3 regions of the Paeniglutamicibacter cryotolerans genome follow, and region 2 is predicted to be linked to each of the others. Evidence: riboswitches for the same ligand, from Rfam matches in the RefSeq annotation. Region 2 holds a riboswitch; each other region holds the start of a gene.
What was found. A riboswitch is a leader RNA that binds a small molecule or an ion and turns the genes downstream of it on or off. The one in region 2 is predicted to bind S-adenosylmethionine.

Region 1 (16,723 bases), 520 kb from region 2:
TCGAGCGCGTGCGTTGCACCCAAGTACAATTAAATTCAATTTAAATTTTACTTGGGTGTCGTGCGGACTTCGAGGCTACAACTAAGCAGTTTGATTTCACCTGATGACCAGGTTAGATGGCATTTCTATTCGCTGTCCGTAGATGTAGACCGGGTGCTTCTGGTGCTCGAAGGGGACTGATCTAAGCGACGTGATGCGCTGAATGTGAATATTCCGCCGCCCGGGACGTCTGGAAACGGCTGCGTTGGTGGGATGCGGCGCCCGCCGTGAAATGGCGCGCTGAAATGTTGACAACGCCATGCCGCCCCATTGTTGCTGTGCGGTAGCGTGGAGTGGAAGTGGCCCGATTCCCACGGGCCCCGGTAAGGAGCATCATGTCCATCGTCGTCATCAACGCCCTCAAGATCCCCGCCGGCGCAGGCCCGGAACTGGAATCACGCTTCGCTGCCCGCAAGGCATCGGTGGATGGGTCCCCGGGGTTCGAAGGCTTCCAGCTGCTGCGTCCCGTCGCCGGGGAGGACCGCTACTTTGTCTACACCCAGTGGGCCACCCGCGAGGACTTCGAAAACTGGCGTGACAACCGCCCAGGGCATGACTCCTCGGCCCAGAAGCCGGTTGCCGAAGGCATGGGACTGCTCGAGTTCGAGGTAGTCGACCTGGGATAGTGTCTAACCGTTCGCCGGCGTTCGTTTTATCCGCGAGAGTCAGGCTATCGACGATGGAGGCCCGGCCCGATCGGTCGGAACATCGACACCGCCGGTGATCCGCGAACTGTTGACCGGACCCGGGGGTTCGACGAGATCAGCAAAGCGCTTGGAGCCTCCGAGCAGGTGCTGGCGAACCGGCCGTTTCGAGCACGTCCCTACGCAGTCCGCCACCGATGCCCTGCCGGACGCACGGTGATGAAAGCTCCTGCGATGAATCAGATAGCGCCTGCGGAGCCATGAGGGTGTGCTGGGAACGTCGCCTGGATCAAGCTTTTGGTGCCGGTTCGCAGCCGCTGACAGGCCTGCTGGGCAGGCTGCACCCAACCCGGCGGACCCCGGTGAGCCTTGCAGGCAGTAGCTACGTCGCCAGCCCCGCGCCAGGCTCACTTGGATGCGAGCGGCTTGAAGAAGACCTCCGGGTCAGAAGCCGAAGGACGCCGCCGCGACGCGGGTAAGGGCCGTTATCGCTGCCACAAGCCAGATGCGGTGGATTCCACAGTGCCTTACCTGCGCCGTAGCCACTGCGGTGTTGGGGTATGAACCCGGTGCAGCACCCGCCGTGGGCTCACGAAAGCGGCATCGGTCGGGTGCGGACCATGGCAACGATCCGACTCGCGGTGTCGTGTCCTTAGTGCTTTTCCAATTTGATTTGGTGCTTGGCTCGCATCAGGCTCACCGTCCCGCCGATTGCAGCACCGCTGCCCATGATCATTAATGCAATGCCGAGATAGTTTGGAAAAGTCCAGCCCCGTGTGGCCATGGCCGGTAGCTCGCTCGTCATTTCGACGGCGGGGCTTTCGCCTAGTAGATAGGCGACGGGCTGGCCGATGATCTCGTCCCGAGCGGGAAAGTCATCTACCCAGCCACGCTTGGAAATATCGAATACGTTGGAGGACTGGGAGAAATGGTTGGTCTCGATCGTGTGTTCTTCCCCGCCGGTGCCCGCGAACGTCAGTTCCAAGCGCAGCACCCTCGGCATATTGTTGTTACTGCCCCGCCCTACGTGGGCCCGGACATCGGTGACGATGCCGGGCATGCCCGAGGCCTGCAGCGCCTGGGCGGTTTTTGAGTCATGGCTCCCGGCTTGGAACATGTTTTGGCCAAACAACAGGAATGCGGCCGCGAAGAGAAGGATGATTATTGACGCGGTTCGCTGCGTTCTTGCTGGGATCGGCGGTGGCTTCGGTGTCATGGTCATAGCTTAATCTCCAATTGGTCCCATTCGTTCAGCGGGTCCCGGTCGTGGGGCGCAAAGTGCTTCCACCCGGGGAGGGGAGAAGCGTGGTGATGCTGCGTCGTGGAACGGGCGTTCAGGTTCCTGAAGCTGCCCCGGTCGGAACTCCCGGTAGGGGATCTTCCCTGTGCGAAGCCGACTTCGCAATCCGGCAGAATGAAAGGGCTTTGATGCCGGCTGAATCATCGGACTGGGTTCGTAAGCTCGGAGAATGACGGGGTGGTTCCCCTCGACCTACGCTGTGAGCCGCAGGCAACGACAACGACAGCGACGACTGCGAAGGAGTGTCATGCCGGAGACGACGATGGCGGACGTCATGGCCGAGTTGGCCGCACTTGAGGACCCCAAGTCACGTGCCATCAACGAAAGGCACGGCGATGACCACGGGGTGAACCTGGCCAAGCTGCGCGCCGTGGCAAAACGGCTGAAAACCCAGCAGGACCTGGCCCGCGACTTGTGGGCAACCGGCGACACCGCCGCCCGGCTGTTGGCGCTGTTGATCTGCCGCCCGAAGGAATTCACGCCCGACGAGCTGGATGCCATGCTGCGCGAGTCACGGGTACCCAAGGTGCACGGCTGGCTGGTGAGCTACGTGGTCAAGAAGGGCCCCCATGCGGAGGAGCTGCGCCTGGCCTGGATGGCCGACCCGGATCCCGTGGTGGCCAGCGCCGCGTGGGAGCTGACGGCCGATCGGGTGGTGAAGAAGCCGGAGGGCCTTGACCTTCCGGGGCTGCTCGGCACCATTGAGGCCGACATGAAGCAGGCGCCGGAGCGCCTGCAGTGGGGGATGAACAACGTGTTGGGCCAGATCGGCATCAACCACCCCGCACTCCGCGGCCGGGCCATCGACATCGGCGAACGCCTCGAGGTGCTCAAGGACTATCCGACGCCACCGAACTGCACCTCTCCGTTCGCTCCGATCTGGATCAACGAGATGGTGCGGCGCCAAAGCCCGGACTGAGAAGTTTCCGCCGACCGCGTTGAACTTAAGCAAATGAGGGGATCCGTTCACATGAACGGATCCCCTCACCTCTTTACGCGGTCCGCGGCCCGATTGGGTGGTGCTACTTGGCCTGCAAGCCGCTCAGCAGTGGTGCGAAGAATGCAGCCAGCTCGTCGGTTGCGGTCAGCGGCAGCACGTTCGCCACGTACTGGTCCGGGCGGACCACGACGATGACGCCGTCGCGGGACAGGCCGCGGGCGTCGAAGATGTCCGACTTCGGATCCACGCCGTAGACCTTCTCCAGGTAGTCGAGCTTGAACGGGCCGACCTGCGGCTTGAAGACGGCGGGGACCTCCATGAGGCTGATGTCCTCGTGCTTCTGCTGGTAGATCACCTTCGTGTCGAACCAGGCGTCGGAGTCCAGGCCCGCGGGCGTTGCAGCCAGCGGCGAGTCCGATGCGGTGGCGAGCCACTGCGCGAAGTCGGCTGTCTTCGATGCCTCACCGGCAGCGGCCTGGTCGGCGAAGACGTAGATGCGCCAGCGGCCGTCTGCCGTTGCCTGGTGGCCCAGGTGCAGCGGATTGGCATCGCACACGCGCACGGCGCGCTCGGACTTGAAACGCTTGCCGACCGGGAACCCGGTGGCCAGGTCCTGGTGCGTGGCGGTGTTGGTGAGCATCGAGGGAGTGTACTCGGTCATGAAGCCTGCCGGGAACTCGGCGGTGCGCACGTAGAAGTCCTCGAGGTCCGAGGGGTTTTCGAAGTCCTCGGGCTTCTTGGCCATCAGCGTCGACCATTCCTTGTCGAAGTCGATCAGGTTCTTCGCGATGACCTGTCGTTCGGCCGAGTAGGTGGCGAGCAGCGACTCGGGGCTGCGGCCCTCGAGCACGTGGCCCAGCTTCCAGGCGATGTTGAATCCGTCCTGCATGGAGACGTTCATGCCCTGTCCGGCCTTCGCGCTGTGCGTGTGGCAGGCATCGCCGGTGATGAAGACGCGCGGGTTGCGGGTGCCGATCTCCTCGAGAGGTACGTCGTCGAACCGGTCGGTGAGGCGGTGGCCGACCTCGTAGACGCTGTGCCAGGCGACGTTGCGCACGTCGACCGTGTACGGGTTCATGATGGCGTTGCCCTTGGCGATGATCTCGTCGATGCTGGTCTTGCGGACAGCACCGTTGTCATCCTCGGCCACCTCGCCGAGGTCGACGTACATGCGGAACAGGTGTCCGCCCTCGCGCGGGATGTGCAGGATGGATCCGCCGTCGTGGGACTGGATAGCGCACTTCAGGCGGATGTCCGGGAAGTCCGAGTTGGCCAGCACGTCCATGACGCCCCAGGCGTGGTTTGCGGTGACGCCGGCCAGAGTGGCGCCGATCGAGGTGCGGACCTTGCTGCGGGCACCGTCGCAACCGATGACGTACTTGGCGTGCACGATGCGCTCGGTTCCCTCGTCCGGGCCGGCGCTGCGCTTGAGCGTGACCTTGACCGGGAAGTCGCCCTCGTCGGTGACCTCCAGTGTCTGGAAGTCCCAGCCGTAGTCGGGCGTCAGGCGGGAGGCTGAATTCTCAGCCACCTCGGCGAAGTAGTCGAGCACGCGGGCCTGGTTGACGATCAGGTGCGGGAATTCGCTGATCCCGGACTCGTCATCCAGGGCGCGGCCGCCGCGGACGATGTGCGTGGGGTTTTCCGTGTCCGGGCGCCAGAAGGCCATCTCGGTAATGCGGTAGGCCTCGGAAATGATGCGGTCGGCAAAGCCGAAGGCCTGGAAGGTCTCGACGCTGCGGGCTTGGATGCCGTCGGCCTGGCCGATGGCCAGACGGCCTTCGCGGCGTTCGATGATGCGCGTGGTGATGCCCGGGAACTGGGCAAGCTGGGCAGCCGCGAGCATGCCGGCCGGACCGGAGCCCACGATGAGCACGTCCACCTCATCCGGAAGCTCGGCGGGGCGGTCGATGCCGGTCCCGGCGGCCGGCTGGACGCGCGGGTCGGTTGATACGTAGCCGTGGTGGTGGAAATGCACGGGGGTCCTCACTTCGTTGAGCTGTCGCTGGCTGCCATTCGTGTTCCATATTAGAACTTCGATTTCAATAGTCGAACACGGACTTCCTATGGGAAACCATACGAGAAACATGACCTGGATAACAACTGCGCAGATCGGCGTCTCGTCATGAAACGGTGATTAGCTGGCCGGTGATGCATCCCGTTCCCCGGGTCGGATGCACTCTCGGGGAGGCTCAAACGCGTTTAAGGCGGCGGAAGAGAAGCAGGGCGAGCATGCCCACCAGGGAACCGATGGTGGTTTCGGCGGCGCGGTCCAGTACCAGTTCTCCCACCGGGCCCGGATGGGCCAGATACGTCATGCTCAGGATCAACGGGGTGAAAAACACCAGCGAAAGGGCGTAATGGCGCCTGATGAACAGTTCGGTGGGGAACTGGCAGGCGATGACCAGCAGGACCAGGAACACCGGATGGCTGAAGACCATGAGGACGACTGCCGCTATGACCAACCCCGCATAGGTTCCGATTACACGATGGAAGCCCCGGGAAACCCCGTGGGACAGGCCCGCGACGGAGAGCGGAACGGCGGCAGAGGCCATGGCCCAATATGGGTGGCCCCAGCCCAGGAGCGTGGCCAGGCCACCCGCGACACCGACGGCCAGCAGATACATGAGTGCGGTCGCCAGCGCGCGTTTAAGCCGTCCCGGATCGGGAACGTGGTCCGCGCGGCGAATGCCCAGGTGCCATGTCCGGGCACGGAACCACCCGGCAAAGCCGACGACGATGGCACAGCCGGCAGCCAACACGGCGATGGTCGCAGGGATCCCGGGCGGCCCCTGCAGCGGCGTCGCGGCACACGCGCCGAAGGCGAATAGCCCGAAGAAGGGGCCAGCCGGCACTAGCCGCAACCGATCGGCGATGATCGAGCCGATGCCGGCCAGAAGAGTCTCGGCTACGACGAAGGCCCACAGCCCGAGCGCGGACGCGGAAAAGAGGACCCCTGCCAATACACAGGCACAGAGGAACACGGCGGCCCAGAACTGGTGGAACAGGCGCAGCTGGTGCGGTTCGCCGCGACCGTACATCCCGGTGAAGCAGCCGAAGACGGCGTACATCACCAGCTCGGGGTGCCCGGTCAGCAGCAGGGTCAGCGACGGGATGGCCAGGCCGATGAACATCCTGGCCGCGGCGATCCTGTCGCCATCGGGCGACGGAACGGAGAAGAAGCCGCGGTTCAGCCACATCTCGGCTCGGTTTGGCTGCTTGTCCATCGGATTCAACCTACAACGACCGATGCCCGGATGCCGGATCGTGACCAAACGGTGTCCCGGATCCCGGACATTCATGTGTGCGAGGCTCCGAGCGCCGACGTTCTTTGCTGACTGCCTCGAATCGGGGTGTTTCACTAGTGGATTGCCCGGGTCCTGCCGCGCTGAATCGTCCGGCTGCTTTGCCTGCGCCGCCGTTACCAAGAAGGCCCGGCTTCTGGTGGCGGTGGATCCGAAGTGCCTCTCGGCGAAGGCCCGGAAGGTGAGAAACTAGGGGATTCCCCTGATGAGCGAGGATTGCCGGCGGGCGAAGGCTCATCGTCCGGGCCGGACTGCAACGCCTTGCGTTCCGGAGACGGCCGTGCTCCGAGGTTCCCACGCCCCGGGCTACATGGCTGAGAGCACCGGCCCGGGCGCCGGCACCGGGCGGAACGTCCGCTTGGCCCGACCTGCCGTCCAGTAGGAGGAGACCTGGATGCGGCGCTGGTCGATGCCCCAGCCCGAGACGAGTCGGCGCAGCTCATGCATGGCGGTGCGTTCACCGTGGGCCAGAACCTCCACCCGGCCTGAGGGAACGGGAAGCGTGCGCAGCGCGTCGAGAAGCAGCGAACGGGTTCCCGCCGGAGCTCCTCCGCGATACAGCCATGTCACCTCCATTCCCGGCGGGCAGTTGAGTTCCTGCCGGTCGGAGGCCGAATCGACCTCGATGAAGACCTGACCGGCAGCCTGCCGCGGCAGCATCTCCAGCGCCGCGGCGATCGCCGGCAGCGCCGATTCGTCTCCCGCGTAGACGTGTCGATCAGCCGCGGGGTCCGGGCGGAACTTGCCGCTGGACGAGGACAGCACCACGGGATCTCCGGGTTCGGCCCGGGCGGCCCAGTTCCCGGCAACGCCGTCGTCGCCATGAAGCACGAAATCGATGGCCAGTTCCCGTGCCACCGGATCGTGCCAGCGCACCGTATAGGTGCGGGACACCGGCTGGTCCTCGCGGGCCAGGGACTTACGCAGCCGGCGCATGTCATAGGGCGGCACCAGCCCGAGCGCCGGGTTGGCGAAGTGCAGCTTCACGTGCTGGTCGGCCGCGCCGTTGCTGGAGAACCGGGAGAACGCGGGGCCTCCGGCAACGATCCGCACCATGTGGGGGCTCAACGGTTCAACCCGCAGCACCTCGAGCACCACCTGCGAGCCGTGCGCTGGTGCAGGACGGGACCCGGGATGCGGGACCTCGGTTGTCGCCATGGGCGCCACGTGGGACTGCGCCGCCGGGACAGGTTCGTGCGGACCGGAGGCCATCGAATGCTTCGAGTGCTTCCTCAGCGCCTTGGACGCCGCGGCGTAGGCAGCCCGTTCGGCCGCCCGTTCGGCCTCCTCGAGCACCTCCTGGCGCAGGCGCTGGGGGAGTTCCCGGCCGCCGCGCTTGGCCGCCCGCTTCAGCTGGTGCTTTGCCGCCTTCCGCCCGGCCTTGCGCCCGGCGTGGACCGCCGCCTCGAAGACCCGCGCATGGACCGGGGCCAGTGACGGTGCGAGATGGTCGGAATGGGGCGATGCGTCGGGGGGCGTCGACATGGTAGGGGCTCCTTATGCTGTGGTCGGAGTATGGTTCTGCTCCTACCACCGAGTCTGGCCCGGTCCGGCCGCGGATACAAGGAGCCCGCCGCCGGCTCATGCTGAAGCACTTGGAGCGTTGGTACGCCGCCATGGAACGATCTGAGGCGCAGTGCATGCCGCCTGGCCCCGGAGTGCAGCCCCCGGGGGGCAGGGAAAGGGTCGTTTGCGGGCTCTGTTAATGCGCAGCGCCCGATCGGCCTTCCGCTGCCGGTAGCCGGCACGTTGTTCATGGAGAACTTCGACGCGACCGCCATCGTCACGGCCATGCCGCAGATGGCACGGGAATTCTCGGCCGATGTGGCTTTGGCGCTCACCGCCTATCTGGTGGCCGCCGCGACGGCCATCCCGCTGGGGGCCGGGCTCAGCTCACGGTTCGATGCTCGCCTGATCTTCTGCGCGGCCATCGTCGTCTTCGTGCTGGGTTCGCTGCTGCGCGCGCTCAGATCCACCCCGACCGCGCTCACGCTCAGCCGGGTACTGCAAGGACTGGGTGCCTCCATGCTGGTCCTGGTGGGCCGGCTGGTGGGCCGGCTGGTGGGCCGGCTGGTGGGGCTGCGGACCGCGGACAAATCCGACCTGCTGCGGGTGATCGCGCTGCTCACCTGGCCCTCGCTGGTGGCACCGCTGGTTGCCCCGGCGCTGGGCGGATTCATCTCCACGCACTTCGGCTGGCAAAGGATCTTCCTGATCAACATCCCACTCGGCGCCAGGGCGCTGGTGTCTGCACTGCGCCTGGCCACCGACGCTGCGGTTGAAACCCGCTCGCTGCAGTGGGTCGGATTGCTGCTGCTCTCCGGGGTCCTTGCCGTACGTTCGCTGCTGCGCGCCCCGGAACCGTTGTTGAACATCAGGATCTTCGCGGTGCGCTCCTTCAGGTTTTCCAATACCGCGGGTTTCCTGTTCCGGGTGATCGTCACCTCGGCCCCGTACCTGTTGCCGCTGCTATACCTCAATGGGTTCGGGTGGACTCCGGTGCAGGCCGGACCCATGGTGACCGGCATCTTCATCGGCAATATCGGCATCAAGCCGTTCACCACCCCGATGCTGCTGCGCTTCGGCTTCAAGCAGGTACTCGGCAGCGCACTGATTGGCACCATGGCCAGCTTCATTGGTTTCGCGTTCTTCACCGTGTGGACTCCGCTGTGGCTGGTCTTTGCCGTGCTGGTGCTTAGCGGTGTCTTCCGCTCCACCGGTTTCACCGCGTTCAACGCGCTGCCGTTCGCCGATGTCGAGCGCGCGGCCGTCGGTTCCGCGAACGCGCTCTCGGCAACGCTGGGCGAACTGGCCGGTGCGGCGGGAACTATCCTTGGCGCTGCGGCTGGTTGGAGGGTACCCGCAGGCGCTTCTGGCCCCCTTCCAGTGTGCCTTCCTGCTCATGGCGCTGTTGGCGCTTCTTGCTCTCGTCGGGGTGCTGCGGTTGCCGGCGAACACCGGCGCCCACATCCGCGGGTGAGCCGGTCCGGACCAACGCGCACCATCCGCCCCGGGCAACGCCCCCGAATCCCGAGGTGGTGGGACCGCGTCGGGATCCGGGCGTCGCCCGGCGGTGATCAGGGGCCGCTGAGTTTCGTCTGCCCAGCCGGACCGGCCGATATTTCCAGCACGGCCATTGCGGCGCTGTAGCCGCCCAGCGCGCTGACTGCGCCGCCGCGGCGGGAGCCCGATCCGCACAGCAGGATCTGCGGATCTGCTGTGTCGACACCCCAGCGACGGGCCGGGGTATCGAGCGGGGCATCGTCCTCGAGGAAGGGCCAGTCCAGTCCACCATGGAAGATGTTTCCACCGGGCATGCCCAGGGTGCGCTGGATGTCGAGCGTGGTCTTGGTTTCCACGCAGGGGGCACCGTTTCGATCGCGCATGAGCAGGTCTTCGATGGGTTCGGCGAGGACCGAGTTCAGCGAGGCAAACACCGCCGCCTGGAGCTCGGAGCGTAGCGCATCGTTGTTCTCTTCGGAGGCCAGGGCGTGCGGGACATGCAGTCCGAAGACGGTCAGCGTGTGGGCTCCGGCCGCCTGCAGCTCGGCGGAAAGTATGCTGGGGTCGGTCAACGTGTGGCAGTAGATTTCACACGGCAGAGGGCTGGGGACCCGGCCGCCGGACGCCTGCTCGTAGGCGTGTTGCAACTGCGTGTAGGTCTCGTTGACGTGGAAGGTGCCGCCGAACGCCGCTTCCGGGCTGACCGATTCGTCCTTGAGCCGGGGCAGCCGCTTCAGCAACAGATTGACCTTGACTTGGGCGCCGCCGCGTTCGTTGTTCGGGTTCGGGGGAACCAGCTGTCCTGCTCCGAGGCGGTTCAGGACAACCGGGGCGACGTTGGCCAGCAGGTGGGAACCGGTCGCTGTCAGCATCTTCCCGTCACGCATGTAGCTGACCTGGTGGTCCGCCGCGATGGATCGGACCTCGGCCCCGGTGAGAAGCGTGGCGCCGGCTTCGCGGGCGACGCGCTCCAGCTCTGCCGAGATGGTGCCCATGCCGCCGATGGGCAGGTCCCAGTCACCAGTGCCGCCGCCAACCAGATGGTAGAGGAAGCAGATGTTCTGCTGCAGGTCGGCGTCGTCGGGCCGGGAAAAGGTGCCGATGAGTCCATCCGTCAGCACGACGCCACGGGCCAGGTCGTTGTGCAGCGCCTCCGTGATGGCCTCACCCAGCGGGCGCTCGATCAGTCTTTCCCACATCTCCCCGGCGCCGGCCGCGACGGCAAGCTCCTTGGCCTGCGACCGGGTGGTCAGGGGTTCGGTGATGCTCGGCCACAGCACCTCGGTGAGCCGGCGGCAATCGGAGTAGAACGCGGCGAAGGCCGCCGCTTCGCTCTCGGGGGCGCCGATGGCTGCGAACGACTCGGCGGTTGCCGCGGCGTCCTCGTTGTCGACCAGCAGGCCACGGGTCGGTGCGGCCGGGTTCGGGGTGTAGGAGGAGTACCGGCGGCGGGCCAGTGAAATATTGAGTCCCAGGTCCGTGATGACCTTGGCGGGCAGCAGGCTCACCAGGTAGGAATAGCGTGACAGGTTCGCCTCCAGGCCCTCGAAGGAGCGGGTTGATACGGCGGCACCGCCGAGCACGTCCAGCTTCTCCAACAGGAGCACCGATTGCCCGGCCCGGGACAGGTAGGCAGCGGCCGCGAGGCCGTTGTGGCCACCGCCGACGATGACGGTGTCATACCGGTTCGGGGTCTTACCGGGCGACCCGTTACCGGATTCGACCTGGTGGTGTGCGTTCATCTCGTCTGTGTCCTTTGCTGGGGTGCCCGGGGACTGCCAGATGGCGTGGCCAACGGTAGCCAGTGACCCGTCAGGCCATTTTCGAACCCCGCGAAGAGATGGCGAAAACTGATGCATGAGGGCTGATTGACCGCTCCCGCAAGAGTCTTTGCCCGGGCCGGGTGGATATCTGCCCGCATTTCCCTGAGAGGTGCATCGGCTGGTTGACCCTACGCCCGCGGGGATTCCGCGGGTCAGGGGAGCAGCGGGACCGGGTCGGTGCTAGCTTTTTCCGGCCTCGTATTCCGCGCGCCCGGCCGCGTCCAGGGCGGCAAACGCAGCCTCATCCAACAGCAGCTTGGACGCGCCCAAGTTCTCCTCGAGGTGATTCACGGAGGACGTGCCGGGGATCGGGAGCATGGCTGGGGACCGGTGCAGCAGCCAGGCAAGGGCCACTTGCGAGGCCGTCGCTCCGAGCCGTTGGGCCACCTCGTGCACCACTCCACCGGGTGCAGACAGTGCCCCGGCCGAGATGGGAGCCCAGGGGATGAACGCGATCCCGTGGGCCTCCGCGTAATGCAGGACGTCCTCGGATGAGCGGTCGGTGAGGTTGTAGCGGTTCTGCACGCTGGCGACGGTGAAGTACTCGGCTGCTGTTTCCAGTTCGGCGACGGTGACCTGCGAGAGGCCCAGCGCGCGGACCTTGCCCTCCTCCTGGAGCTCGCGCAGGACGCCGAACTGCTCTTGGACGGGTACCTTCGGGTCGATGCGGTGCAGCTGGAACAGGTCAAGGGCGTCGACCTTGAGCTTGCGCAGGCTCAGTTCGACCTGCTGGCGCAGGTATTCGGCGCGGCCGAGCGGAACCCACTGGTTCGGTCCGGTACGAGTCTGACCGGCCTTGGTGCCGATGCGCAGCCCGGCGGCATAGGGATGCAGCGCTTCGGCGATGATCTGCTCGGAGACGTCCGGTCCGTAGGAGTCGGCCGTGTCGATGAAGTCCACGCCGAGTTCCACCGCGCGGCGGACGGTGGCCAGTGCGGCCGGGCGGTCCTCGGGTTCACCCCAGATCCCTGGGCCGGTGATGCGCATGGCGCCGTAGCCCAAGCGGTTGACCGTGCCGAGGTCCTTGATGGCGAGTGAGGTGGACGGGGAGCTGAGTGTGCCGTGGGTCATGCTTTGGCCAACCGGTGTGACGCCGGGTTTATTCCATCGGAAAACCCGGCGTCACGCCGATGGGTGGCATCGGCTGGGTCGGGCGCTAGTTTTCGGTCACCAGTTCCACGGAAACCGGGGTGGGGTTGGTGAAGAGGTCCAACACCGGGCAGTGCGCATCGACTGCGACCTGGAGCTGGACGTAGCGTTCGCGGGTTTCCGGCCCAGTGACGTTGACCAGCAGGCGGACACCGGAGAAGCCGGCGCGGACCGAACTGTTGATACCGAAGAGCCCGCGCACATCCAGATCGCCCTCGGCCTTGATCTCCAGCGAGTCGATCTTGATGCCCAGCTGGTGGGCATAGAGCCGATAGACGACGACTTGGCAGGAAATCAGCGCGCCGAGCGCGTATTCGACCGGGCTGGGCGCCGAATCGCCGCCAGCCAAGCCGGCCGGTTCATCGACCCGGAAGCCGTGCTTTCCGGCGGTGATATCCGTGGCAACCGAACCCTCGGCTCTGCCGTTGGTGGTGAAAGTCAGCGCCGCGAAGGCCGCGTTGGTGGTTATGCGTTCGCTCCAAGCCGACCCTGCGGCGTCTAGCCTGGCGCTTCGCAGGTTCTCGAGCCCGGTGGGTTCAAGCAGCGTTTCGGACATGGTCTCATTCCTTGGCCTCGTGGCGCATGCCAAGGCATATCGCCATACTTACGCCGGTCCTGATGGTGGCGTCGAATCCTCACCTGGAGCACCCCGCTATGACGAAGGGGGTTGCTGCCCAACCGGCCAGGGCCTTGCGGTGGGGGCTCTTGATTCTGATTTCGATTGTTCCAAGGCGCCGGCACAGGAGGCAATGCCTCTGTCATCTGGGGTCACACTCCGGCTACGCTGCGGCAGCAACCCGGGCGCATGCACGCAGGGTGGACTGAGCACAGGCGAAGCTGCTGCCTCCTGCCCGGATGGCGGATGCCCGGAACCAAAGCGGTCCCGTCCCGGCGCATCTTGCGTCGGGACGGGACCGTGATTTGCCGTTAGCCACTGGACTCGTTGAGTCTGGCCAGTAGGTCCGCGAGCCGTTGGACCTCTGCGAGGTCCCAGGTGGAGAACCGATCATGGAGTAGCTTGCGGGCATGAGCCAGAGTCGCATCGTAGCGTTTGCGGGCCTCGGCGGTCATGTCAACCAGTAGCGCGCGGCCGTCGCTGGGATCGGTGCAACGGGACACCAGGCCAAACTCCTCGAGCTGTTTGATCGTGCGGCTCATCATGGCCTTGTCGATCCGTACCGCCTCGGCCAGGCCCACCTGCTGCATGGGTCCTGACTGGGACAGGATGGTCAGGACCTTGAAGCCCATCGGGTGCAGCTCGGGATGGATGGCCGCAGCCCGGTCCCTGATGCTGGTCCGGGCCTTGATGACCATGGTGCCGAACTGTTTCTCAACTTCCCCGATCGCCTCGGTCAGAGCGGAATCGGAGCCGGCTCCTGCAGCCTGCAGCGAGAAAGGATCGGTCAGGCAGTTCATGCTAGCGGCGTCCCGCTTCCGGACCGACTCCGGGGGTCGAAGCCCCTACGGCTGCTTCGGCGTCGGCCATCAGGATTTCGGTAGCTTCCGACCCCTCGGCGGTTAGTGCCGCTGCGGCGTCGGTCTCTTCGCGCTGGTGCCGGGTCTGGTTGCTCAGTTCCAGGTTCGGCAGGAAGACGATGGCCAGGATGGTGAGGATGCTCAGGGGGGCGGCAATCATGAAGACGTGTGCCACGGCGTCGCCGTAGGCAGACTCGATGATGGTGCGTACCGAGTCCGGCAGGCTGTGGACCGACGGGATGTTGCCGCTAGCCAGCGCCGCGCCCACTTCCTTTCCCTTTTCGCCCAAAGCCGCGATGGCTGCCTGCATGTCTGCGGCCCGGGCGCCCAACAGGTCCACGACCTTGGTGGCCATGAGCGCACCCAGGACCGAAACGCCGACCGTTCCGCCCAGGGAGCGGAAGAAGGCGATGCCGGAACTGGCCACGCCGATTTCGGCGGGGGTGACTGCGTTCTGGACAATCAGTACGAGGTTCTGCATGACCATGCCCAGGCCGGCGCCCAACAGGAACATGTAGACGGAGACGAGGACGAAGTTGGTGTCGAAGTGGATGGTCCCCAGCAGGTAGAGCCCGGCGAGCTGGAGCAGCGAACCGGTGACCATGATCGCCTTCCACTTACCATGCTTGGAGATCAGGGCGCCGGCCACGGTGGAGACGATCAACAGGCCTGCCATCATGGGAATGGTCATCAGGCCGGACTGGGTGGCATTGGCACCGCGGGCCAACTGCATGTACTGGGCCAGGAAGACCGAGGTGCCGAACATCGACACGCCCACTGAGATCGAAGCGAAGACGGCAAGGGTGAAGGTGCGGTTCTTGAACATCGAGAGTGGGATGATCGGCTCGGAGACCTTCAGTTCCACGATGATGAAGGCGATCAGCGCCACGGCTGAACCGAGAACCATCATGATGCTGGTGCTTGAAGCCCAGTCGAACTGCTTGCCACCGAGGGAAACCCAGATCAGGAGAAGCGAGACGCCTGCGGTGAGTAGGACGATGCCTGCATAGTCGATGCTGACCTTGCGCTTGGCCTTGGTGGGCAGGTGCAGGGTCTTCTGGATGAGAATGATGGCGATGGCGGCGAACGGCAGTGCTATGAAGAAGTTCCAGCGCCAGTTGATCGAGTCGGTGATGAAGCCGCCGATCAGCGGGCCGCCCACGGTGCCCAGGGCCATGACGGCACCAAACAAGCCCATGTACTTGCCGCGCTCACGCGGAGAAATGATATCGGCCATGACGATCTGGCTCAGCGCGGTCAGGCCACCGGCGCCCAGGCCCTGGAAGACGCGCATGGTGATCAGCATGGAAGTGTCCTGCGAGAACCCGGCGATGGCCGAGGCAACCACGAAGATGACCAGTGAGAGCTGCAGCAGCACCTTGCGGTTGGACAGGTCGGCGAGCTTGCCCCAGATGGGGGTAGAGATCGTGGTGGCCAGCAGGGTGGCGGTGATGACCCAGGTGTAGGCGGTCTGGTCGCCCTTGAGGTCGGAGAGGATGACTGGCAGCGACGTGGAGACCACGGTGCCGGCCAGGATCGATACGAACATGCCCATGAGCAGGCCGGTCAGTGACTGGAGTACCTGGCGATGGGTCATGCCTGATTCGGACAGGGCGGGTGCCGCTTTAACGGTGGTTTTTTCTCGGGGCAAAACGTGACTCCAAAAAACGTGGAAGATGGTTGATTAATGTCAACTATATAGAATTGGTTGCCTAGGTGCAACTAGTTTGACGTGATGTGCATCTATCCATGTGAGCCGGGGGGATGGAGAATGAGGATGCGGAACCTGCCGCACCCCTGAAAGGAGACCTCCGGATGCGACCCGTCCTGAACCCCTCTGCCAGCTTCCGTGATGGCGCCGGGGAGGCACTTGAATGCTCCCGGTCGATGTTCGTCGGCAGGGTGGACACCAGGGGGTTCTCGGAGATCGACAGGGGACAGTGGCCCGGTTCGCTGCCGGGGAGGCTGTCACCGCATCCGGGGCCGCATCACCCCGATGTGATGTCTTTGGAACGTGCACCGATCGCAACGGGGTCGCCTAGTTGGCCGATGGCTCGGCCCAAGACGGGCGGGGCCCTCACTGTGAACGATGATTCACGCACTCGGTGGGGTGCCGCAGGGGAAATTCAGCCGATCGTGCAACGGGACGGAGGACCCCGATGAGTTCGGATGCGCGCAGACGGCAGTTGGGGAGCAATGATGCCCCGGTCGAGTCGGAGATCGAGGAGTCCTTCGACCGCATCGTCGAGGAAGGTGCCCAACGCCTGGCGCGGACCTGGCCAACCATCCTCGTGACCGGAACCTTCGGCGGGCTGGAAGTGGGCATCGGGGTGATGGCTTACCTGGCGGTCATGCACCAGACGCAGGACCATCTGCTGGCAGGGCTGGCCTTCGGCATCGGGTTCGTTGCCCTGCTGCTGGCCAAAAGCGAGCTGTTCACCGAGGGGTTCCTGGTCCCGATCGCCGCAGTGGCCGCCAAGGAGGCCGGAATCGGTCAGCTTTTCAAGCTGTGGGGCGGGACCCTGGTCATGAACCTCGTCGGCGGGTGGTGTTTCATGTGGATTGTCGTGCAGGCCTTTCCGCAGTGGATACCTGAATTGAGGTCCAGCGCCGAGCATTTCACGGGAGCCGGATTCGGCTGGCAATCGGTGTGTCTGGCGGTCCTGGGCGGCAGCACCATCACGCTGATGACACGCATGCAGCACGGCACCGACTCGGAGGTGGCCAAGATCATCGCGGCCGTCTCCGGCGGGTTCCTGCTTGCCGGCCTGCAACTCTTCCACTCCATTCTCGATTCACTACTGATCTTCGGGGCCATCCATGCCGGGGTGCAGGTGAGCTACCTCGATTGGCTGGGGTGGTTCGGCTATACGCTGTTGTTCAATATGATCGGGGGGCTGCTTCTGGTCACCGCGCTGCGTTTGGTGCGCAACAAGGACCTGCTCAAGGAACGGCGGCAGGATGCGCCGGCCGATCCGACCGCACCCAGATGAACGATGCCACCGGGGCGGTGGCCTAGTCCAGTGCCAGAAGTGCCTTGCTGC
Region 2 (7,523 bases):
CTTCCGCGGCGTGTCCCGTAGCTTCGGCACCGGCCCGGCGGCGCGCACGGTACTGCGCAACGTCGACTTCGAGGTGGTACCCGGGGAGATCCTAGCCATCCTGGGCCCGAGCGGCTGCGGCAAGTCCACCCTGCTGCGCGCCGTCTCCGGACTCGATTCCCCCAGCACCGGGTCCGTGCTGATCAACGGCACACCCGTCTCCGGTATCGACGGACGCTGCGCCGTGGCGTTCCAGGAACCGCGCCTGCTGCCCTGGCAGAGTATCGCCAAGAACGTCGCATTGGGACTGCCCCGCGGAACCGGCAAGGCCGAAGCGGGAGCCCGCGTGGCCGATCTGCTGGAATTGGTCGAGCTCGACGCCCATGCGGCACTGCGCCCCCGCGAAATCTCCGGCGGCATGGCCCAGCGCACGTCACTGGCCCGGGCGCTGGCCCGCCGCCCCGGTGTCCTGCTGCTCGACGAACCCTTCGGCGCGCTTGATGCACTGACCCGGCTGAAAATGCAGGACCTGCTCATCGAGGTCCACCGCAGTTACCCGGCCACCGTCCTGCTGGTCACCCACGACGTGGACGAGGCGCTGCAACTGGCCGACCGCATCCTGGTTCTGGGCCGCACCGACGGCGATTCGGCAGCCACCATCTCCCAGGTGCTCGAGGTCCCCGGCACCAGGCCGCGCGACCGCTCCGACACCGGGCTGGCACGAATGCGTTCCACGCTGCTGCAGAGCCTCGGCGTCGATTCCCACCGCCACTAGCGGCACACCCTTCTCGCGCCCGGCACTACCGCCGGGCGCCCCCCCCTCATCCGCGACTCCCCCTTGCCCCTACCCTGCCCAGCAGGCTTCCGGCGCCTGCCCATTCCCAAAGGAAAAAACATGAACCACTCGTTCTTCTCCCGCCGCACGCTTCTGGCCGCAGCGGCCCTCGGCGCCAGCGCCGCACTGCTCACTGGCTGTGCCGGGGAAGGCTCCGGCCAGCCCGCCGCTGGTGCCACCAAGACGCTGAACATCGACTTCGCCACCTACAACCCGCTGAGCCTGGTCATCAAGGAAAAGGGCTGGCTCGAGGATTCACTGAAGGAACAGGGCATCACGGTGAACTGGGTCCAGTCGGCCGGCTCGAACAAGGCAAACGAGGCACTGAAGGCCGGCGCCATCGACGTGGGATCCACCGCCGGCTCTGCCGCCCTGCTGGCCCGCTCCAACGGCTCCCCGATCAAGACCATCTCGGTGTTCTCGCAGCCCGAGTGGGCCGCCCTGGTCGTGGCGAAGGATTCGCCGATCACCTCCGTTGCGGACCTGAAGGGCAAGCAGATCGCCGCCACCAAGGGCACCGACCCCTACTTCTTCCTGCTCCAGGCACTGGAGGCCGAGGGCCTGTCCCCGAAGGACGTCACGGTGCAGAACCTGCAGCACGCCGACGGGCGCACCGCCTTGGAAAACGGGTCGGTCGACGCCTGGAGCGGACTCGATCCGATCATGGCCGGCGCCGAGCAGAAGGGCGCCACGCTCCTCTACCGCAAGCTGGACTTCAACACCTACGGCTTCCTGAACGCCACCGAGGGCTTCCTGGCCAAATCCCCCGAGGTCGCGCAGGTCGTCGTCGACACGTATGAAAAGGCCCGCGGCTGGGCCGCCGGTCACCAGAAGGAAACCGCCGGCATCCTGGCCGGGGTTGCCGGGCTCGACCAGGGCGTCGCCGAGAAGGTCATCATCGAACGCTCCAACCTGGATGTGAGCGGCGTCCCGGGCGAGGCCCAGCGCAAGGTGCTGGCCAAGGTCGGCCCGATCTTCGTCGAATCCGGCGACGTGTCGCAGCAGAAGAACGTCGACGAGGCATTGGACTCTCTGATCGATGACAGCTTCGCCAAGAAGGCCGACGCCTCAGCGGTCAAGGGTTCCTGATGAGCCTGCTGGGAGCCAGCCGCACCACGGTCGCCCAGGAGGCCATTGCCGGGCCGGGAACTACTCTCGCCCCGGGCCTCGGCCCCCGCGCCAGCGGGACCGGGCGAAAGCGGCTGCTCGGCGCCGTGGTGCCGGTGCTGCTGCTGGTCATCTGGCAGGCTTCCAGCACGCTGGGCTGGGTGTCGGCGAACCTGCTGCCCTCGCCGCTTTCCGTGCTGGCCGCCGGAACCGAGCTGGTTGAACGCGGCGAGCTGGGAAAGCACATCGGCATCTCCACCCAGCGCGTGTTGATCGGCTTTGCCATCGGTGCGGCACTCGGGCTGGCGACCGGCGCCCTGGTCGGGCTCTCCCGCTTGGCAGATGCGCTACTGGGCCCCAGCATCGGCGCCTTCCGCGCCGTTCCGTCACTCGCCTGGGTGCCCTTGCTGATCCTGTGGCTGAAGATCGGGGAGGATTCGAAGATCACGCTGATTGCCATCGGCGCCTTCTTCCCGGTATTCACCACCGTCTACCTGGCCCTGCGCCATGTAGACAGGAACCTGGTCGAGGCGGCCCGCGCGTTCGGGCTTTCCGGCCTGCGGTTGCTGATCACCGTCCAGCTGCCCGCCGTGGTTCCCGCCATTTTCTCCGGTCTGCGCCTGGCCTTGGCCCAGGCGTGGCTGTTCCTTGTCGCGGCCGAGTTGATCGCTTCCTCCATGGGGTTGGGATTCCTGCTGACCGATTCGCAGAACAACGGGCGCACCGACCGGTTATTGCTGGCCATCGTGCTGCTGGCGGTCATTGGAAAACTGACCGATGCACTGCTTGGCCTGCTGGAGTCCAAGGCAGTGGCCCGTTGGGCCTGAAATATAACCGACGCCACCGGAAATCGGCGGTAGATTGGGCTCAACACCTGCTTCGGTGATGGCCCGGAGCAATCAGCAAAGCGTCATGGGAGGACAAACATGAGCGAAGAACCAAATGCCGAGACGCCTCGGGACGGCAGCTGGCCTCGGGCATCCGCGCAGCCGTCCGTCCCGGAACCCGTTGCGCCGTCCGAGCCGGCGGCTCCGGTCAATCCGCTATACCCGCCGCAGGGTCAGCAGGGATACCCACCCCAGCAGTACCCCCCGCAGAGCTACCCTCAGCAATACCCGCCGCAGGGTCAGCAGGGCTACCCTCAGCAGTATCTGCCGCAGGGTCAGCAGCCCTACAGCCCCCAGGCGTCACATCACGCGGCAGCCGGCACAGTCCAGCTCAACTTCTGGCTCTCCGTCTTCTTCTCCTGGATTCCGGCACTGATTTTTTATGTCACGGAGAAGGGCAAGAACCAGCTGGCGGACGAGTACCACCGGCAGAACCTGAACTTCTCCTTGGTGCGCGTCATCTGCGCGGGTGGCATGTTCATTCCGTACCTGGGCTTCCTGTTCTTCCTAGCGGGCCTTGTCTTGTTCGTCTTCCACATCATGGCCGCCTCCAGCGCGCAGGCAGACTTCAACCGCGGCCAGCTGCCGAGGTTCGTCTTCAACCTGAACCTCGTCAGGTAATACCCCCGGCTTCCACGCCTTCCGAACCGAACACCGGAAGACACCCGGTCCGCGGCTCATGCCTCGGACCGGAGGGAGCACGCCATAAAGCCGCCGGATCAGCATCCTGCCGGCAACCATCCCGAGCGGCCGAGAGATCTGGCTCTACGACGCCGCAGCAACCACCCTGACCGGGGCCGGTGCTACAGCCAGGACCGATGGAGATCCGCCATGAACACACCTGCCCTTTCCGCTGCCGAAAACACCCGGCACCTGCCGTGCCCCGATGCCAGCGAGGCCGAACGGCTTGCCTTCTGGGACGCCGCCGCCGGCCGCCTGGACTGGGCCGAGCCCTGGCACACCACGCATTCGAGCACCCCGGTCGACGTTCCCTCTCGACGCGGCCCCGAATTGCGCTGGTTCGAGGGCGGGAAGTTGAACGCCGCGGTGAATTGCGCCGACCGGCACGTCGCGGCTGGCAATGGGGACAAGGTCGCTCTGCACTTCGAGGGTGAACCCGGGGACATGCGCACCATTACCTATGCCGACCTGCAGGCACTGGTTTCGAAGGCCGCCAACGCTTTGACGGAGCTGGGCATCGGGGTGGGCGACCGGGTGGTCGTTTACCTGCCGGTGCTCGTGGAAACCATCGTCATCACCCTGGCCTGCGCTCGCATCGGCGCCGTGCATTCGCTGGTGTTCGGCGGCTTCTCCGCCGAGGCACTGCGCTTCCGGGTCGAGGACACCGGGGCGAAGCTGCTGGTCACCACGGACGGGCAGTACCGCCGCGGTACTGCCGTGCCGGTGAAGGACAACGCGGACGCCGCGGTTTCCGGGGACAACGCCATCGAACACGTGCTGGTTCTGCGCCGCACCGGCTGCGACATCGCCTGGACCGAGGGCCGGGACCTATGGTGGCACGAGGTGGTGGATACCGCATCGCCACGCCACGAGCCGCAGGCCTTCGACGCCGAAACTCCGCTTTTCATCATGTACACCTCCGGCACCACGGGCCAGCCCAAGGGCCTGGTTCACACCACCGGCGGCTACCTCACGCAGGCCTCCTGGAGCCACGAATTCCTGTTCTCGAACACGGATCCGGCACGCCGGGCCGATGACGTGCACTGGTGCACCGCCGATCTGGCCTGGGTCACGGCGCACACCTATGAAATTTACGGTCCGCTATCCAATGGCGTCACCCAGGTCATCTACGAGGGGGTGCCCAATGCCCCGCACCCGGGCCGCCACTTCGAGATCATCGAACGCTACGCAGTCACCAGCTACTACACGGCCCCGACGCTGGTCCGCTCGCTCATGGGCTGGTTCCCCGACGGCGTCCCTGAACACCACGACCTCTCCTCGATCCGGCTCGCCGGGACGGTGGGAGAGGCAGTGAACCCGGAGGCCTGGAAGTGGCTGCGCAGACAGGTCGGCCGCAATACACCGGCGGGGATCGGAATGGTCGACACCTGGTGGCAATCCGAAACCGGGGCCGCCATCCTCTCCCCGCGACAGGACGAGGACACCTACAAGCCCGGGTGCGGCACCCGCGCACTGCCCGGGGTAGCCGTTGACATCGTCGACGACGAGGCCATTTCGGTGGGGCCCCAGCACCAGGGCAACATCGTGCTCACCGCCACCGGGCCGGCCATGGCCCGCACCATCTGGGGCAACCCGGAACGCTATTACACCTCCTATTGGGAGAAGTACGCGGACCGGGGCTGGTTCCTGGCCGGGGACGGCGCACGTTTCGACGCGGACGGGGACATCTGGATCCTGGGCCGAACCGATGACGTGATCAACATTTCCGGGCACCGGCTCTCCACCATCGAAATAGAATCCGCGCTGGTCTCGCACCCGGGCGTGGTCGAGTCCGGGGTCTGCCCGACCACCGACGCGAAGACCGGTCATGCAGCAACGGCCTTCGTGGTCCCGCTGGACACCTCGGTGATCGGCACCGGACTCACCGGTGCGGCGCGAAAGCGGCAGCTGGACCTGGCGGCCGCGCTGCGCGAGCATGTGGCCACGCAGATCGGCCCGATAGCCAAGCCGCGCGAGATCGTTTTCGTGCCCGATGTGCCCAAGACCCGCTCGGGCAAGATCATGCGCCGCCTGCTAACCCAGCTCTTCGAGCGCGGAACGCTCGGTGATACGACCAGCCTGCAGAATGAGCCCTGCATCGAACAGATCAAGGAGATCTGCAACTCGATCACCTAGGGCTCTGCATCTCTGGACGATCCGGGCAGAACCCCGAAGCCCTACATATCAACGCAGGTCAAGAATGCATTTTTGGGACGGCATCAGCATGCGTCGGCCTCTCGCGGGCCGCCGGCCGGGGTTGCCGGCCGACCCGGAATCCACTATCTACAACCCCGTGCCTTCACTCTGGGCACGCAGAGGCATATACTGTCGTAAGGACAGTAGTTCTTTCTCAGAGGAGTGTCGTCATGATGTTTGAAAACCAAGTTGCCCTGGTCACCGCCGCCGGAGCAGGAATCGGCCGGGCCATCGCCCTGCGCCTGGCGTCGGACGGAGCCGCCATCGTCGTCTCCGACGTGAACGACACCGCCGGCGAGGAAACCGTGGCTCTCATCGAGGCCGCCGGCGGGCGCGCCGCCTACAAGCACGCCAACGTGGCCGACGAGGCCGAGGTGCAGGCGCTGATCCCCTTCGCCGTCGAGACGTTCGGCAGCCTGGACCTGGCGGTTAACAACGCCGGCCTCGGCGCCATGCCCAAGCCGGTCCAGGACATCACCATGGCCGAGTGGGACCGCGTCATCAACGTAACCCTGCGCGGAACGTTCCTCTCCCTGCAGGCCCAGGTTGCACACTTCGTCGGCCAGGGCCACGGATCCATCGTCAACATCGCCTCGCTGGCGGGCATCAGCGCCACCCCGCAGCTCACCCCGTACGGTGCCGCGAAGCACGGCGTCGTCTCACTGACCCGCAGTGTCGCCAAGGAAAACGCGGCACTGGGCATCCGCGTCAACGCCGTGGCCCCCGGCGCCATCGAAACGGCGGCTCTTGCCTCACTGCCGCCCGAAGCCAAGGCCGGCTACGCCGCGGAAATCCCCATGAAGCGACTCGGCCGTCCCGAGGAAATTGCCGACGCAACGGCCTTCCTGCTTTCGGAACAGGCAAGCTTCATCACCGGCGTCATCCTGCGGGTGGACGGCGGAACCGAGGCCTGATCCTACAGGGCGGGCGGGGCTCCCCACGCGAGATGGCCAAGTGCGCCATGGATCCTGCATGGCGCACCGAAACGGTGCCGATGCCGGCGTCCAACGCCAACTCGTCGAGCTCCCCCGCCGTGCGGACCCGGGCAATGTCTCCATGGGCCCGCAGCAGCTTCAGGCAGGCGTCGGACCCGGCCGGGCCCCGGTCCAGGGAAGCCAGCCAAATCGACCCCTGATCCACCAGCCGCCCCTCAGCTTTGACAGCACCGCCGCCACCTGCGGGATCCAGTGCAGCAGCCCCAGACCCAGGGTGGCCCCATTGCGCCAACCCCCTGCGGGGGCGGGCATGTCCCCGCACTCGCAGTGCGATCCGCTCCGGCAGCCAGGTCGAGCATGAGCATACTCGTGCCCGCCCGGGCCGCCTCACGTCGACCGGCGACATGCAGTAGCGCCATGGCAGCGACAGCTTCCCCCACCACCGCGAGCAGCGGGCCACCACTGGAACCGATGGCCCGGGCGGCGAAGGCCGCATAGTCCCCGGGGCGGGTGCCCCAGGGCCGCCTGTTGTACACCCGGGATGAGGCCATCGCATCACAGGCGCCGGCATGGCGCAGGTAAAAGCCGGGGCGCCCGAAGGAGTCCGCGGCCATGGGACCAGGCACCGGCCCCGCAGGGCGACCGGCCTCGGGCCGGCGGAGCGGAACTAAGAAAATGCGCCAATAGGCTCAGGGGCAGCGGAGGGGCCGGGCATCCCAGCGGTGGGTCAGCCAGGCTTCGCGGATGAGTCGGCGGATCACGATGACACTGTTCGCCAAAGCGATGAACGCGTTGATGACGGTGGTGCGCCGTTCGGTGCAGATCGCCAGTTTGCGGAATCCGCGGTTGTGCCAGGAGTTGGTGCGTTCCACCACCCACCGTTTGCCGACCTGGATCGGTGAG
Region 3 (6,731 bases), 770 kb from region 2:
CATCGCTTGAACTGATCGGGCACCTGATCAACAACACCCGGTTGCGTCCGCTGGCCCACCTGACCTGCGTGGGGGAGGACCGGGCCTCGCTTGAATCCCTGGTCCAGCACTTCGTCTCCATTGGTGTGCGTGGCGTGCCGGCACTGCGCGGCGACCTGCCCAGGGAACCTGGGGCTTGGCGCAGGGAGCTTCCCTTCGCCCGCTACCTGGTCGAACTGATCAGGGACGTCGAAGCCCGCAACACCGCCGCGCTGGGGGCCGGACGCCTGGCCATCGGCGTCGCCGCCTACCCGATGCGGCATCCCGAGTCGCCTTCCTTCGAGCACGACGTCGAGGTCCTGCTGGCCAAGGAACGCTCGGGGGCGGACTTCGCCATCACCCAGGTGTACTTCGATCCGCTCGACTACACCGGGCTGGGCGTCGCCGCCTCGAAGGCAGAAGTCTAGGAAGGAACCGGACATGGGCGCCACGCAGGGCTTCAACACGCTCGCCATCCACGCGGGCCAGGAACCGGATCCGCTGACCGGTGCGGTGATCCCGCCGATCTACCAAACCAGCACGTTCATCCAGGACGGCATCAACATGCTGCGCGCCGGGCACGAATACTCGCGCGGTTCCAACCCGACACGCAACGGGTTCGAAATCCAGTTGGCAACGCTCGAGGGTGGTGCCGCGGGCTTCGCCTTCGCCTCCGGGATAGCCGCCGAGGATGCGCTGCTGCGGGCGCTTTTGGGCCAGGGCGACCACATCGTGCTCGGTGCCGACGGCTATGGCGGGACCAATCGACTAATCAACCAGTTGCATTCTCGATTGGGCATCACCAGCACGCCGGTGGACATCACCGATCCCGCAGCCGTCGCTGCCGCCGTGCGGCCCGGTGAAACTGCGCTGCTCTGGGTGGAGACGCCCTCCAACCCGATGCTGGGCATCGCCGATGTGGCGGCGTGGGCCCGGATCGCCCACGTTGCCGGAGCGCTGCTGGTCGTGGACAACACCTTTGCCTCGCCCTACCTGCAGCGACCGCTGGCACTGGGTGCGGACCTGGTGGTCCCCTCGACCACCAAGTACATCGGCGGACATTCGGATGTGCTCGGCGGCGCCGTCATCGTCGCGGAAAAGCAGTTCAGGGGCCAGTCCCTGGCCGAGGCCATCGGCTACCAGCAGTTCGCCGCCGGTGCCGTCGCCGGACCGCAGGACAGCTACCTGGCATCGCGGGGACTCAAAACCCTGGGCCTGCGCATGGAACGGCACTGTTCAAACGCGCAGGCGCTGGCCGAATGGCTGCAAGAACAACCCGAAATCGAGACGGTGCTCTACCCGGGGCTTCCCGGCGGCCAGGGTCTTTGCCGAGGCCATGACGCTGTTCGCCCTCTCGGTCTCCCTCGGCGGGGTCGAATCGCTTGCCTGCTACAGCGCTGAAATGACCCATGCATCGGTGCAGGGAACGGCGTTGGCCGTCCCGGCGGACCTGGTGCGGCTCTCGGTGGGAGTCGAGGACCTGGCCGACCTGCGGGCCGACCTGCTCATCGGCTTGGCCGCGGCCCGGGAGGCGTCGCCGGTGCGGGTTCAACGCATGGCATCGTTCCTGTAGGTCAGGCCCAGCTGCGCGCGGGCACCGTCAAACAGCGCCATCGTCGCGACGGAGTGCTCCCACGGGATGGTGGGGGACTGCAGCAGCCCCTCCTGCACGCAGCGGGTCGCCTCGCGGAACTGCCAGACGTAGTTCTTGCCGATCGGTTCGAAGGACTCCTCGCGGTAGGCCCCACCCTGCGGGTGGACCTCTAGCCGGCTCGGGTTGTGCAGCGGTGCGCCGGTGCGCAGCCAGCCGCCGGTGCCCACCACAGTGGCCTGGCGCGGGCCGGAACCGGTCAGCGAGAGCATCAGCTGGGCGTGCTTCGAACCGGGGTAGCTCAGCGTGAGTGAATCCTGGGAGTCGACGCCATCGGCATTCAGGTGTCCGGAGACGGTCAACGACTGCGGGAAGCCCATGATGCCCAGCGCCCAGGTGAACGGGTAGACGCCAAGGTCCAGCAGCGCCCCGCCGCCCGCAACCGGATCCCAGAGCCGCCAGGTGCGATCATAGGGGGCGGTGAACCCCAGATCCGCGTGCAGCCAGGACGGCTCGCCGATCTCGCCGGAATTGATGATCTCGAATCCGCGGTGCACTGCCGGCAGGAAACGGGACCAGATGGCCTCCATCAGGAACAACCGGTGTTCGCTTGCCAGCGCGACCAGCTGGCGGGCCTCGGCCGCGTTGATGGTCAGCGACTTCTCGCACACCACGTGCTTGCCGGCCTTCAGTGCCGCCGCGGCCACCTCGAAGTGCTGCCCGTGCGGGGTGCCGATGTAGATAATCTCCACCTCGGGGTCAGCAAACATGCGCTCGTAGCCCGGCTGCCCGGCATCCCCGTAAGCCCGGGCGATGCCGTGTTCGGCGGCAAATGCGTCGGCCTTGTCCTGGCTGCGCGAGGACACGGCGACGATCTCGGCGTCATGCAGCGAGGCCAGGTCCGGCAACACGCTGGTGACGATGCCGCCGGTGGACACGATGCCCCAGCGCAGGGTGTTTCCCGTGGCCAGACGCGGGGACGGGGCACCGGGTGCCACACAGGGAGGAGCCGGAATATGCAAATTCATGACCCCAGCCTTGCACGGTTCGCGCGCCCGTGCCTAGGAAGTGGCAGCCCGGTGCTTGGCGGCTAGCACCAGGTAGTGGGCGGCGTTGGTCTTCAGCGATTCGATTTCCTCCGCGCCGAGTTCGCGGCGGACCTTGGCCGGGACGCCGGCGACCAGCGAGCGCGGCGGGACCACCATGCCCTCGAGTACCAGTGCGCCGGCGGCGACCAGCGAGTTGGCGCCGATCACCGCGCCATTCATGATCGTGGCGCTCATGCCGATCAGGCAGTCTTCCCCGATGGTGCAGCCATGGATGACGGCGGAATGTCCCACGGAGACGCGTGCGCCGACGGTGGTGGGGTAGCCGGAATCGGCATGCACCACGACGTTGTCCTGCAGGTTGGTACCCTCCCCGATGCGGATCGGGGCCGAGTCGCCGCGGACCGAGACGCCGTAGAAAGCGCTGGAGTCCGCCGCCAGCTCCACGTCCCCGGAGAGCGTCGCCGTCGGGGCGACGAAGACGCCGCTTCCGGTCGTGGGGGTGATGCCGTCAATGGTGATGATGTGAGCCATGTCCTGCAGTCTAGCGAACCGGCCGGGCTGCTAGGTGTACCAGCTGGGAGTGGGCAGCAGGCCCAGCAGTGCATATTGGCCGACCTCCCGGCGCTTGTACGCCACCGGATCATGCAGCGAGTGGGTACGCACATTGCGCCAGTAGATATCGAGCCCGACGTTGTTGGCCGTGGCCCGGGCGCCGGTGAACTCGAAGATCCGGGCTGTGGTTTCCAGCGCCGTATCGGCGGCCACCTGCTTGGCTGCAGCCACCCGGACGGCGATTTCACCACGGCCCGAAGCAGTGAGTTCCGCACGGGGCGCGTGAAGCACGGCTGCCAGTTCGGCATCCACGGCATCGGCCAGTGCGCTGGCTGCCCACAACGCGGAGCGGAGCTTGCCATAGCCCTCCAGCACGTGGAATTCCTCGGACGCCGATTCCTTGGGATCGGAGGTGTAGGGCCAGGGGCGGGTGCGGGTCCCGGTGTATTCAAGCGCCGCGGCCAGCGCGCCCTCGGCAATGCCCAGGTAGATGGAGGAGAACACCTGCTGGATCAGCGGGACGTTGAGCGTGTTGTAGACCAGCGGCTGGTACTCCTTGTCGATGAACCCGGCGGCCGAGCTCCAATCGGCCCGGACCCCGGAGATCAGCGCACCGCCGGAGGCCGAGAGCCGCTGGCCCAGATTATCCCAGTCGTCGGTGAACGTGATGCCCTCCTGCGCCGTGGGGACGATGGCGAAAACATGCACCTCCGAACCCTTCAACGCGCCTTCCAACACCAACAGGTCCGAGACGGAAGCTCCGGTGGTAAACGACTTGCGCCCGTTGAAGAGAAGCTCCGCGCCCAGGTCCTGGGCCACCAGGTCGTTGTCGCGGGGGTTCACCGCAGCGCCGAAGAACAGATTCTGCGAGGTGTAGAGCTGCTCCACGGCGGCGATCTGCGCATCGGTCCCAATCAGCCGGGCCGCCCAGGCCCAGAACAGGTGGTATCCCAGCAGCTGGCCGATGGAGCCGTCGGCGGCCGAGACGATGCGGATCACCTGGAAGGCGGTTTCCCACCGCTGCGCGCCGCCGCCGTGTTCGGCCGGACCCAGCAGCACCGTCAGCCGCGAATCCTTCAGCAGCTGCACTTCGGCCGTGGGCAGCACCCCGGCACGGTCCCGGGCCACCGCATCGATGGCCAGTACGGCGGCGACCTCCCGGGCCCGGTCCAGCCAGGCGGCGGCATTTGCGGGTTGGGTGAGGCCGGAGAACGGTAAAACGGCAGGTGCTTCTTGCAGGTGGCTGCTCATGATGTTGTCGTTTCCTTACGTGTCGGGGCGTGGTGTGGGGTCGAGCATAGGAGCCAGCTGGCGTCCGGAACCAGCAGATGAGCTCCGGTTCCACGAGATGACGCCGCGGGACCTCATCCACGCAACACGTCGTCATATTCGGTCCCGGACAACGTCATCAACGGGTTTCGGCACGTCACCAAGCGTCACCAAGCGTCATCCCGGCTGCAGCGGCGGCATCGGGATCCTAGTGTTGCGGGCACAGGATCAAGAGTTCCGGTGCTAAACCCTGGTTGGCCGGACGGCAACCCCCTGACACGTGGCGGGGTGCTCCAGGTGAGGATCCGGCCCGCGCACGCACCGTGCCGGGCAAGTACGTGCGGACCGCGTTTCCAGCGGCCGCCCAGGCAAGGAGAAGAACACCATGAGCACAGTGGCAACCACCCGGCACGCGGCAGGCATCGGCACCATCGGCACCGAGGAACCTGACTACGCGGGGTTGGCAGCACGATTCCGTCCGTTTTTTACATCAATTGCAGCCGGTTCAGCCCAGCGCGATAGCCTCCAGCAGCTGCCCTATGAACAAGTCCGGGCCCTGGCCGATGCCGGGTTCGGGGCCTTGCGTGTTCCGGTGGCAGATGGCGGTTTCGGGGCCACCTTGCCGCAGTTCTTTGAATTGCTCACCGAACTTGCGGCGGCCGATTCAAGCATCGCCCAGGCGTTGCGGGCGCACTTCGCCTTCGTCGAGGACCGGCTGCTGGCCACCGAAGGCCGGGACAGGGATACCTGGCTCGCCCGTTTTGTCGCCGGTGAACTAGTCGGCAACGCGTGGACCGAGATCGGCGCGGTGAAGGTCGGGGACGTGCTGACCAAGGTCTCCCCGGCGGGGGACGGGACATTTCGGATCAACGGGGAGAAGTTCTACTCCACCGGCAGCATCTTCGCCGACTGGCTGGACACCTATGCCGAGCGCACTGATACCGGTGCACGGGTGATTGCAGCGGTCCGGGCCGATCAGCCGGGCATCGAACGACGCGATGACTGGGACGGCTTCGGCCAGCGCACCACCGGCACCGGGACCAGCACGTTCACCCATGCCGTGGTTCAGGCCGAAGAACTGATCGACTTCGATGCCCGCTTCAAATACCAGACCGCCTTCTACCAGAACGTGCTGCTGGCAGTGCTTGCCGGTTCGGTGCGGGGGGCCGAACGCGAATTCGCGCTCGAGGTACGCAACAGGAAGCGGACCTTCAGCCATGCCGCGGCTTCGATCTGGCGCGAGGACCCGCAGATCCTGCAGGTCATCGGCGAGCTCTCGGCCGCCGGATTCACCGGCGAGGCTGTGGTCAGGCGCGTGGCCCAGGCGCTGCAGGGGGCCCACGACGCGGCACTTGCACTGCGGGCAGGGGACATCGGCCTGGTAGCCGAGGAAGCTGCAAACGATGCGGCCGAATTGGCCGCGGCGGCCGGGCAGGTGGCGCTGACCCCGCTGGCTGTCAACGCCCTGTCCCATGCCTTCGACGCGCTCGCTGCCTCGGCCACGAGCACGGCCAAGAACCTGGATAGGCACTGGCGCAATGCCCGCACGGCCGGGAACCATAACCCCTGGGTCTACAAGGCGCGGCTGATCGGGGACCTGTCGGTGAACGACGTGGCGCTGCCGAGGGTCTGGGCCATCGGCGCGGCCTAACCCCTTTTAGGAGAAGATGACGGTGCGGTTGCCGTCGAGCAGCACACGCTGCTCGGCGTGCCACTGCACGGCGCGGACCAGCGCGCGGCCCTCGACGTTGCGGCCCATGGCGACGAACTGCGCCGCGGTGCGGGCATGGTCCACCCGGATGACTTCCTGCTCGATGATCGGTCCCTCGTCCAGGTCCGCCGTCACGTAGTGCGCGGTGGCGCCGATCAGCTTCACGCCGCGGGCATGCGCCTGGTGGTAGGGCTTGGCGCCCATGAAGCTGGGCAGGAACGAGTGGTGGATGTTGATGGCCTTGCCGTTCAGCGCGCGGCACAGGTCATCGGAGAGGATCTGCATGTAGCGGGCCAGCACCACCAGGTCGATGTCGTGCTCGGCCACCAGTTCCAGCAGCTTCGCCTCGGCCTGCGCCTTGGTGGTGGACGTGACCGGGATGTGCACGAAGTCGATGCCGTAGAAGTCCGCCATGGGCTTGAGCTCAAGGTGGTTGGACACGATGACCGGAACCTCGATCGGCAGCGTGCCGGAGCGCTGGGCGAAGAGCAGGTCGTTCAGGACATGGCCCTCCTTGGAGCACATGATCAGCGTGCGCAGC

Region 1: another riboswitch for S-adenosylmethionine. It lies ahead of E9229_RS04135 (OsmC family protein); the one in region 2 lies ahead of acs (acetate--CoA ligase).
Region 3: another riboswitch for S-adenosylmethionine. It lies ahead of E9229_RS09945 (acyl-CoA dehydrogenase family protein); the one in region 2 lies ahead of acs (acetate--CoA ligase).

The regions. Positions count from the first base shown of each region.
Region 1 is NZ_JACHVS010000001.1:850,189-866,911, reverse strand. It holds gene E9229_RS04180 (antibiotic biosynthesis monooxygenase family protein) at 375-665, shown strand; gene E9229_RS04175 (hypothetical protein) at 1,336-1,905, opposite strand; gene E9229_RS04170 (DNA alkylation repair protein) at 2,231-2,902, shown strand; gene E9229_RS04165 (FAD-binding monooxygenase) at 3,006-4,901, opposite strand; gene E9229_RS04160 (FUSC family protein) at 5,116-6,150, opposite strand; gene E9229_RS04155 (siderophore-interacting protein) at 6,535-7,713, opposite strand; gene E9229_RS04150 (MFS transporter) at 7,984-9,378, shown strand; gene E9229_RS04145 (phytoene desaturase family protein) at 9,306-10,973, opposite strand; gene E9229_RS04140 (aldo/keto reductase) at 11,235-12,125, opposite strand; gene E9229_RS04135 (OsmC family protein) at 12,211-12,759, opposite strand; SAM riboswitch class IV at 12,799-12,914, opposite strand; gene E9229_RS04130 (MarR family winged helix-turn-helix transcriptional regulator) at 13,131-13,619, opposite strand; gene E9229_RS04125 (MDR family MFS transporter) at 13,621-15,276, opposite strand; gene E9229_RS04120 (formate/nitrite transporter family protein) at 15,839-16,672, shown strand; gene E9229_RS04115 (SDR family NAD(P)-dependent oxidoreductase) at 16,695-16,723, opposite strand, start outside.
Region 2 is NZ_JACHVS010000001.1:1,371,784-1,379,306, reverse strand. It holds gene E9229_RS06570 (ABC transporter ATP-binding protein) at 1-754, shown strand, start outside; gene E9229_RS06565 (aliphatic sulfonate ABC transporter substrate-binding protein) at 875-1,903, shown strand; gene E9229_RS06560 (ABC transporter permease) at 1,903-2,748, shown strand; gene E9229_RS06555 (DUF4870 domain-containing protein) at 2,848-3,429, shown strand; SAM riboswitch class I at 3,543-3,633, shown strand; gene acs (acetate--CoA ligase) at 3,640-5,625, shown strand; gene E9229_RS06545 (SDR family NAD(P)-dependent oxidoreductase) at 5,856-6,599, shown strand; gene E9229_RS06540 (IS5 family transposase) at 7,310-7,523, opposite strand, start outside.
Region 3 is NZ_JACHVS010000001.1:2,143,183-2,149,913, forward strand. It holds gene E9229_RS09920 (methylenetetrahydrofolate reductase) at 1-446, shown strand, start outside; partial or broken gene E9229_RS09925 (PLP-dependent transferase) at 460-1,591, shown strand; gene E9229_RS09930 (Gfo/Idh/MocA family protein) at 1,567-2,637, opposite strand; gene E9229_RS09935 (gamma carbonic anhydrase family protein) at 2,671-3,189, opposite strand; gene E9229_RS09940 (acyl-CoA dehydrogenase family protein) at 3,220-4,461, opposite strand; SAM riboswitch class IV at 4,706-4,822, shown strand; gene E9229_RS09945 (acyl-CoA dehydrogenase family protein) at 4,865-6,130, shown strand; gene purU (formyltetrahydrofolate deformylase) at 6,137-6,731, opposite strand, start outside.